2 regions of the Micromonospora sp. BRA006-A genome follow, and region 2 is predicted to be linked to the other one. Evidence: riboswitches for the same ligand, from Rfam matches in the RefSeq annotation. Region 2 holds a riboswitch; the other holds the start of a gene.

Region 1 (4,404 bases), 2.4 Mb from region 2:
GGTCAGACCGCCGGCAGGCGGACCACGAACCGGCACCCGCCGGTCACGTTGTGCGCGTGCACCCGCCCGCCGTGCGCCTCGACCAGTCCGCGCACGATCGCCAGGCCCAGCCCGCCGCCGGCCGGCGCCGCCTCGTCGGCGCCGGCCGGTGCGGGGGTACGGGCCCGGGTGCCCCGGAACGCCACGTCGAACACCCGGGGCAGGTCCGCCTCGGGGATGCCGCCGCAGGTGTCGGAGACGGCGAGCCACGCGTCGGCGTCGTCCCGCCCGGCGTCGATGCGGACCGTGCCGTCCGGTGGCGTGTACCGCACCGAGTTGACAAGCAGGTTCGTCACGACGCGGGCGAGTTCGGCCTCGGCGGCCCGGACGGTCGGCCAGCCGGTCTCCGGGGCGAGCACCCGGACCCGCCGGTCGGCGGCCAGCGGCGCGGTGGCGGCGATCGCGTCGGAGACCACGTCGCCGAGCGGCACCGGGGACAGCGCGGGCCGCAGCGCTCCGGCGGTGATCCGGGACAGCTCGAACAGGTCGTCGACCAGGCGCGTCATCCGGTCCGTCTCGACCCGGATCCGGCGGTGGTACTCGGCCACCGCCGCCGGCTCGTCGACCACCCGGTCCTCCAGCGCCTCCGCCATCGCCCGCAGCCCGGCCAGCGGCGTACGCAGATCGTGGGAGACCCATGCGACAAGCTCGCGGCGGCCGGCCTCCAGCTGCCGTTCCCGCTGCCGGGCCTGGTCGGCCCAGACCGCCGCCTGGGCGAGGCGGCGGGCGAACGCCACCCCGACGGCCAGGCTGAGCGCCGCGGACGCCGCGACCGTGACGAGGACCACCTGGAGGTCGTGCGCGGACAGGAACATGGCCTGGGCGACGGCGGTGACGCCGGCCGTCACCGAGGCGATGGTGACCGCGAGCAGCACCGCGATGTGCGCGAGGATCGACCGGTGGCGCACCAGCCGCAGCGCGCCGACGCCGAGCGCGCCGACGGCAGCGCCGGCGAGCAGGGCGTAGAGCCCGATGACCATCAGTTCCTTCACCGGGACGCCTCCGACGGTTCGTACCGGTAACCGACGCCCCACACGGTGACGATGCGGCGCGGCTGCGCCGGGTGGTCCTCGATCTTCTCCCGCAGCCGCCGGACGTGGACGGTGACAGTGGACTGGTCGCCGAACCGCCAGCCCCACACGCGGTCCAGCAGCTCGGCCCGCGACCAGGCGCGTCCCGGGTTCGCCAGCAGGAACGCGAGCAGGTCGAACTCCCGTACGGTCAGCGACAGCTGCTGCCCGCCGCGCTCGGCGACGCGCCGGCCGGTGTCCGCGGTGAGGTCGCCGTCGCGCAGCACCCCTGCCGGTCCCCGGTCCTGCGGGGCCGCGCGCCGGAGCACCGACCTGATGCGCAGCACCAGTTCGCGCGGCGAGAACGGCTTGGTCACGTAGTCGTCCGCGCCGACCTCCAGCCCGGCGACCCGGTCGGCCTCGTCCCCGAGCGCGGTGAGCATGACGACGGGCAGGCCGGGCAGCCGGCGCCGCAGCCGCCGGCACACCTCTATGCCGTCGAGGCCCGGCATCATCAGGTCGAGGACCACCAGGTCGGGCGGCTCCTCCTCGGCCGCGGCGAGCGCGGCCGGCCCGTCGAAGGACAGCCGGACCCGGCAGCCGTCCTGCTCCAGATAGCGCCGGACGACGTCGCTCACCGTCCGGTCGTCGTCGACGACGAGCACGTAGCGCCCCATGCGGCAGACGCTACCCATCGGCGTCCCGGCGCGGCGGCCCGCGGTCGAGCCGTAAGCGGACGGAAAGATCTTTCCGCCGGGTCCGCGCCTACCGTCGGGGCATGGGCAGAAGACGTGTGGTGTTGTCGGTGCTCGCCGTGGTGACCGTCACCGGTCTCGGGGTGAGCCTGTACCTGTTCCAGCCGTGGCGGCTGGTGACCGACCGCGAGGTACGCGAGACGCTGCCCACTGTGGCGGAGCCCTCACCGGCGCCGGCCGGCACGACCGGCTCGTCGCCGACCGGCGCGGCGCCCGCCGACGTGGTGCTCGCCGCCGGGGACTTCGTCACCCACGAGCACGACACGTCCGGCCGGGCGCAGCTCGTCCGCCTCGCCGACGGCCGCCGTCAGCTGCTCCTGCGCGGACTGGACACCTCCGACGGGCCCGATCTGCGGGTGTGGCTCACCGACCGGAAGGTGCTGACCGGCCGGGCCGGCTGGCAGGTGTTCGACGACGGACGCTGGGTCGAGCTGGGCCGGCTCAAGGGCAACATCGGCGACCAGGCGTACGACATCCCGGCGTCGGTGGACCTGGACGGTCTGCGCAGCGTGTCGATCTGGTGCAAGCGGTTCGCGGTGTCGTTCGGCGCGGCGCCGCTGGCCGCTGTGACGGGATCGGCGCCGGCCTGACGCCTGTGCCGCCGCCCTCGGACGCTGGGCTACGCTGCGGGAAGCGCTGGTTCACCTGGTCGGCGACGGCCGGGTGTCGTAAGAGGGAACCCGGTGGGAATCCGGGACTGCCCCGCAGCGGTGAGTGGGAACGACAGCCGTCAACAGCACTGGGCCACGGCCTGGGAAGCGACGGCCGGTAGGCGACCTCGTGTCACGCCCGCGAGTCCGAAGACCTGCCCGCGTCGCGCGTACCACCGGTGCGCGCCGCCGTCGACCTCGCGGGTGGGTCGGGCGGGTGACACGTCGTACGCAGGCCGTCGGCGTGTCCTCGACGTGCACACCCCGGCCGGTCGGCGGTCCGCTTCTGCGAGGACGGAACCGCACAGTGCCCGACACCATCACGCTCACCGGCCGACCACCGTCGGCCTCGCACCTGACCCTGTCGCAGATCATGGACCAGCACCACACCAACCTGATGGGCACGGTCCACGGCGGACGCATCCTCAACCTGATCGACTCGGTCGCCGGTGTGGTCGCCGCCCGCCACTCCGACGGCCCGGCCGTCACCGCCGCCATCGACGAGACCGCGTTCCTGCGCGCGGTACGCGTCGGGGACGTGGTCCACGTGGACGCCCGGATCACCTGGGCCGGCCGCAGCTCGATGGAGGTGGCGGTGAAGGTCAGCGCGGACCGGTGGGACCGCGCCGTGCCGCCGGTGGACGTGGCGACCGCGCACCTGGTGATGGTGGCGGTCGACGACGACGGGCAGCCCCGGCCGGTGCCGCCGCTGCACGCCGAGACCGACGGCGACCGGCGGCGCTACCGGGAGGCGCAGATCCGGCGCGAGCACCGGCTGGCGCTGCGCCGGGCGCTGCTCGACGGCGCCGGGGAGGGCTGAGCGGTGCTCGGACTGTCGGCGGCCACGCTCGCGGGTTACCTGGCCGCGATCGTGGTGCTCATGCTCACCCCGGGGCCGGACATGATGTTCGTGCTCGCGAACGCCACCCGGTACGGCGCACGGGCGGGCGCGGTGGCCGCGCTCGGGGTCGCCGCCGGGGAGGCGGTGCACGTCGCCGCCGTGGTGGCCGGGCTCGCCACGCTGATCGCCGCGTCCCCGGTGCTGTTCACCGCGATCCGGTGGGCCGGTGCGGCGTACCTCATCGTGCTGGGCCTGCGGGCGCTGCGCGGCACCGGCCGGCCCGGCGCACCGGCGGACCGGCCGGACGGCGGCGCCGGGCGGGCCTTCCGGCGCGGCCTGCTGACGAACCTGCTCAACCCGAAGATGATCCTGTTCAGCGTGGCGTTCCTGCCGCAGTTCGTCCGGCCCGAGGCGGGCCCGGTGGCGGCGCAGCTGGTGCTGCTCGGGGTGCTGTTCGTCGCGGTGCAGCTCGCCGTGGACCTGGCGCTCGGCGTGGGCGCCGGGCGGTTCGCCAGGCGGTGGGGCGACAGCCGCTGGTCGCGGCGCGTCGACCGGCTCTGCGCTGTCGCCTTCGTCGCGCTCGGCGTCCGGCTGGCCGCCGGCTGAGACGCACCGGACGGCGCGGCGCCGGACGGCCGGCCGCCCGGCTCAGCCGGCGTGCGCTGCCGTCTCCCGGGATGCCGGCACCACCGGCGCCCCGGACGGGGCCGGCCGCTCGCGGTCCAGGTGCAGGCGCAACAGCACCCAGCCCAGCGACACGGCGCCGATGAACACGTACGCGGGCTGGGTGCCGAACGTGTCCCAGCAGGTGTGCAGCGTGACGGCGGCGGCGAAGGTGAGCAGGAACGCCGCCAGCTTCCGGCCACCGGGCGCGGCGGCGAACGCGAACAACGCGGCGGCGGTCAGCCCGGTCCAGGCCAGGTGCGCGGCGGGCGCGGTGAGACCGCGTACCAGCAGCGTCCGCTCGACCGCGCCGAGGTTGCCCTCCGACCCGACGAAGGCGGCGAACGCGTACCCCATGGTCTCCAGCGCGGCGAACCCGGCGCCGGAGGCCACGCCGATCACCAGGCCCTGCGCCGGGGAGGGGTGCCGCCGCCACAGCAGCAGGA
Region 2 (4,404 bases):
CTTCACCTCCGCCCAGCCCTCGGCGGCGTCCGCGGCGTGGTCCGCCTCGGTGCCGCTCTTACGGCTCCAGGACCATCCGGAGCCCATTTTGTGCCACTCGACTGGCCCGCCTTCGCCGGTCTGCTCGTGCAGCAGCCCGAGCCTCTCCAGGACGGTCTGTTCCCCGATGCGCCACTTGGCCGACTTCACGAACTGGAACACCCCGATGTCCCAGCCCTGGTTCCAGGCGCGCATCGCCATGCCGAAGGCGGCGGTCGACTTGCCCTTGCCGTTTCCGGTGTGGACCATCAGCAGCGGCCGGTTGCGCCGCTGGCGGGTGGTGCTGCCGTCGTCCGGGACGGTGAGCGGCTTACCCTGCGGCATCAGGCCACCCCCGCCCGCGGAGCGGTCGCCGTGCGAACGACCCCTGTGAGCCCGTCGGCGGTCACTTCACCGAGCGGCACGTGCTCGGCCCTCAGATGAGTGGCAAGCCGGGCGGCGAGGCCGAGCCGGAATCGTCCGGTCTCGCAGTCCACGACGACGACCTGGACACCGCTGGTGGCGAGCGCGGCGGCGGCGCGGTGGGCACGACCCAGCGGGTCCGGGCCGGAGGTGGCGCGGCCGTCGGTCACCACGACGAGCAGGGGCCGGCGGGACGGGTCGCGCAGCGCCTCCCGGCGCAGCACCTCGCCACTGCGTTCCAGGCCCTCCGCGAGCGGGGTCCGGCCACCGGCCGGTAGGTCGGCCAGGCGGCGGGAGGCGACGTCGACCGAGCCGGTCGGTGGCAGGACGACCTCGGCGGTGTGCCGGCGGAACGTCACCAGTGCGACCTTGTCCCGGCGGCGGTAGGCGTCCAGCAGCAGCGACAGCACAGCGGTCTTGACCTGCTCCATGCGGCGGCGGGCCGCCATCGAACCGGACGCGTCCACGCACAGCAGCACGAGGTTCGACTCGCGCCCGACGGTCTCGGCCCGGCGCAGGTCGCCGGGCACGAGCGCGAGGCCGCGACCGCCGGTCAAGCCACCCCGGGAATGCTGATGCGGCGCCGCCGCGGTGATGGTGCCCGGCAGGTGCAGCCGGCCGTCGCCGGACGTGCGCCGCCGCTGCCCGGCGACACGGCCCTGCGGTGTTCGTGCCCGGGACCGCCGGCCGGCCTGACCGTCGCCGGTTCCTTTCACGACCAGCAAGCGGGCACGTGCGGGCTCGCCCGCGGATGCCATCGATGTGGCGGCCTGCCGTTCGGGCTCCGGTACGGGCGGGCTCTCGCCGGGAGAGCCGGGCACGTCCCCGGCCGATCTGTCGTGCCCGGTGTCGTCGGGCAGACCGCCGCCGGGACCGTCGGGTCCGGGGTCGGGGTCGTTGTGGCCGAGTAGGTCGTCCAGGCGGTCCTGGTCCAGGCCGGGCTCGTCGAAGGGGTTGCGGCGGCGGCGGTGCGGCAGCGCGAGACGGGCGGCGATGCGGATGTCCTCGAGTGTCACTCGCGTACGTCCCCGCCAGGCCGCGTGCGCCGCGGCGGCGCGAGCGGTGACGAGGTCCGCACGCAGGCCGTCCACGTCGAACGCGGCGCACAGCTCGGCGATCCTGGTCAGCGTCTCGTCGTCGAGCACGACACCGGCCAGCGAGCGCCGGGCGGCGGCCAGCCGGGTGCGCAGGGCTTCCTGCTCGCCGGCCCAGCGTGTGGCGAAGCCCTCCGGGTCGGCGTCGAATGCGAGCCGGCGGCGGACCGCCTGCACCCGCAGGACGGGGTCACGCGGGGCGGCGACCTCGACCGTCAGGCCGAACCGGTCGAGCAGCTGCGGGCGCAGTTCGCCCTCCTCCGGGTTCATCGTGCCGATCAACACGAACCGGGAGGCATGCTCGACCGAGACACCGTCGCGTTCGACGCTGACCCGGCCGGTCGCCGCGGCGTCGAGCAGCAGGTCGACCAGGTGGTCCGGCAGCAGGTTGACCTCGTCGACGTACAGCAGGCCACGATGGGCCCGGGCCAGCAGGCCAGGCTCGAACGCGACGACGCCGTCTCGCAGCGCGGCATCGAGCTTCAGCGATCCGGTCACCCGGTCGTCGCCGGCTCCGACGGGTAGTTCGACGAGGCGTACCGGCCGTTCGACGACGGGCGTGGACACGTCGAACGGCCCGTCGGGGCAGACCGCCGAGGGATCGTCCGGGTCGATGGAGAACCGGTCGCCCGCATAGACCCGTACCGCCGGGAGCACCTCGGCGAGGCCGCGCACGGTAGTGGTCTTGGCAGTGCCCTTCTCCCCGCGGATCAGGACACCGCCGATGAGCGGATCGATCGCGACCAGGGTGAGGGCGAGAGTCATGTCGTCGGCGCCGACGACGGCACAAAAGGGGTACTGCGCTGGCATGTAGGGCTCCCGCTCGATCTGCCATGGCGGTCCACGACGCGGCATGCGCCGTGGATCGGATCGAGGCCGGTCTTCGGACTTCCCAGGTCAATGCCTGGATCACCGCAGCGGGCCCTGTGCCGGATTCTCACCGGCTTCCCAGATTCTCCCCGTGACCACGGTCGTGGGGCACCTCGAACCTGTGCATCACCATAGACGCCCCGGTGGCCGGGGCAAGGGCCGGTGGGCGGCTAGGGTGCATCTCCATGGAGGAGCGGGTGACCGTGGTGGGGGTCGGGGCTGACGGGTGGGTGGGTCTGCCGGAGCCGTCCCGGGCGCTGGTGCGGGCGGCCGCGACGCTGCTCGGCGGGCGGCGGCACCTCGAGGCGGTGCCGCCCGTCGACGGCCAGCAGCGCGTGGCGTGGCCGTCGCCGCTGCGGGACAATTTGCCAGGTGTGCTCGCCTCCGCGCGAGGGCCGGTTGTCGTGCTGGCCTCCGGCGACCCGCTCGTGTCGGGTATCGGCACGACGCTGCTGGACGTCCTGGGCCCGGAGCGCGTGACGATCGTGCCCGGGGTCTCCTCGGTAGCCCTCGCCCGAGCACGTCTCGGATGGCCGGCTGAGTCCGTCACCACGGTCAGCCTGGTCGGCCGGGACCTACGGCTGATCGTGCCTGCGCTCTCGGCCGGGCGCCGGCTGCTCGTGCTGTCCAGCGACGGGACGACACCCGCGGCCGTGGCCGCGGTGCTGACCGGGCTCGGTTGGGGGCAGTCCAGGCTGGTCGTGCTCGGTGACCTCGGTGCCGCCGGTGAGTCGTGTACCGCGACCACCGCGGCCGGGTGGGACCTGAACGACGTGCCGCGGTTGAACGTTCTCGCCGTCGAAGTTCGCGGTGCCGGTCCGGGCTGGGCCGCGGGCGGCGTGTTGCCCGACGACGCGTTCGAGCACGCCGGGCAGATCACCAAACGTGACCTGCGGGCCAGTGCCCTGGCCCGGCTCGCGCCCGCGCCCGGTCAGCTGCTGTGGGACGTCGGCGCCGGCAGCGGCTCGATCGGTGTGGAGTGGATGCGGGCCTGGCCGACGGCACGGACGATCGCGGTGGAGCCCCGCTCCGACCGGGCCGCGCTGGTGCACCGCAACGCCGCTGCTCTCGGCGTGCCGGGTCTGTGTCTGGTCGAGGGTTCGGCGCCCGGGGCCCTGTCCGGCCTGGACCGTCCCGACGCGGTGTTCGTCGGCGGCGGGGCCACCGTCCCCGGCGTGCTGGACACCTGCTGGGATGCGCTCGGCGCCGGTGGACGGCTCGTCGTGCACGGTGTCACCGCCGAGACCGAGGCGGTGCTGCTGGAGCAGCACCGCCGGCGCGGCGGTGAACTCGTCCGCCTGCACGTCGAACGCGCCGAACCGCTCGGCGGCTTCACCGGCTGGACGCCCGCGCGGGCAGTCAGCCAGTGGTCCATCGTCAAGGGAGATTCATGACCGTCCATTTCGTCGGGGCCGGGCCCGGCGCCGCCGACCTGCTCACCCTCCGCGCGGTACGCCTGCTCGAGTCCGCCGACGTGTGCCTGTACCCGGGCACGTACCTCGACGCCGAGGTGCTGGAGCACTGCCGTGACGACGCCCGGCTGATCGACACCCAGCACCTCGACCTGGACCAGATCACCACGCACCTGGTCCAGGCACACGCCGACGGGTCCGAGGTCGTACGGCTGTGCTCCGGTGACCCGTCGCTGTACTCGGCGGTGCACGAGCAGGCCCGCCGGCTCGACGCCGCCCGGGTCCCGTGGGACGTCACGCCCGGCGTGCCGGCCTATGCGGCTGCTGCCGCCGCCGTCGGCGCCGAGCTGACCGTCCCGGAGCTGGCCCAGTCGGTCGTGCTCACCCGCGCGCAGGCCCGGTCCACGGTCATGCCGTCGGGAGAGAAGCTCGCCGCGTTCGCCGCGACCGGCGCGACGCTCGCCCTGCACCTGGCGGTCACGCGTACCCGCGAGCTGGCCGCCGAACTGGCCGGCTACTACGGCCACGACTGCCCCATAGTCGTGGTGCACCGGGTGTCGCAGCCGCAGGAGCTCATCCTGCGCGGC

Evidence for each region. Region 2 has a riboswitch for cobalamin ahead of NMK34_RS02760 (magnesium chelatase subunit D family protein). Riboswitches for the same ligand answer to the same signal wherever they lie in the genome.
Region 1: it holds a riboswitch for cobalamin, as region 2 does, so the genes downstream of both, NMK34_RS13365 (acyl-CoA thioesterase) here and NMK34_RS02760 (magnesium chelatase subunit D family protein) in region 2, are expected to answer to the same signal.

The regions. Positions count from the first base shown of each region.
Region 1 is NZ_JANCLW010000001.1:2,972,324-2,976,727, reverse strand. Features, by position in the region: gene NMK34_RS13380 (sensor histidine kinase) at 3-1,019, opposite strand; gene NMK34_RS13375 (response regulator transcription factor) at 1,028-1,726, opposite strand; gene NMK34_RS13370 (DM13 domain-containing protein) at 1,828-2,394, shown strand; cobalamin riboswitch at 2,425-2,632, shown strand; gene NMK34_RS13365 (acyl-CoA thioesterase) at 2,762-3,274, shown strand; gene NMK34_RS13360 (LysE family translocator) at 3,278-3,901, shown strand; gene NMK34_RS13355 (PrsW family glutamic-type intramembrane protease) at 3,944-4,404, opposite strand, start outside.
Region 2 is NZ_JANCLW010000001.1:542,788-547,191, forward strand. Features, by position in the region: gene cobO (cob(I)yrinic acid a,c-diamide adenosyltransferase) at 1-363, opposite strand, end outside; gene NMK34_RS02760 (magnesium chelatase subunit D family protein) at 363-2,345, opposite strand; cobalamin riboswitch at 2,392-2,536, opposite strand; gene cbiE (precorrin-6y C5,15-methyltransferase (decarboxylating) subunit CbiE) at 2,591-3,799, shown strand; gene NMK34_RS02770 (cobalt-precorrin-4/precorrin-4 C(11)-methyltransferase) at 3,796-4,404, shown strand, end outside.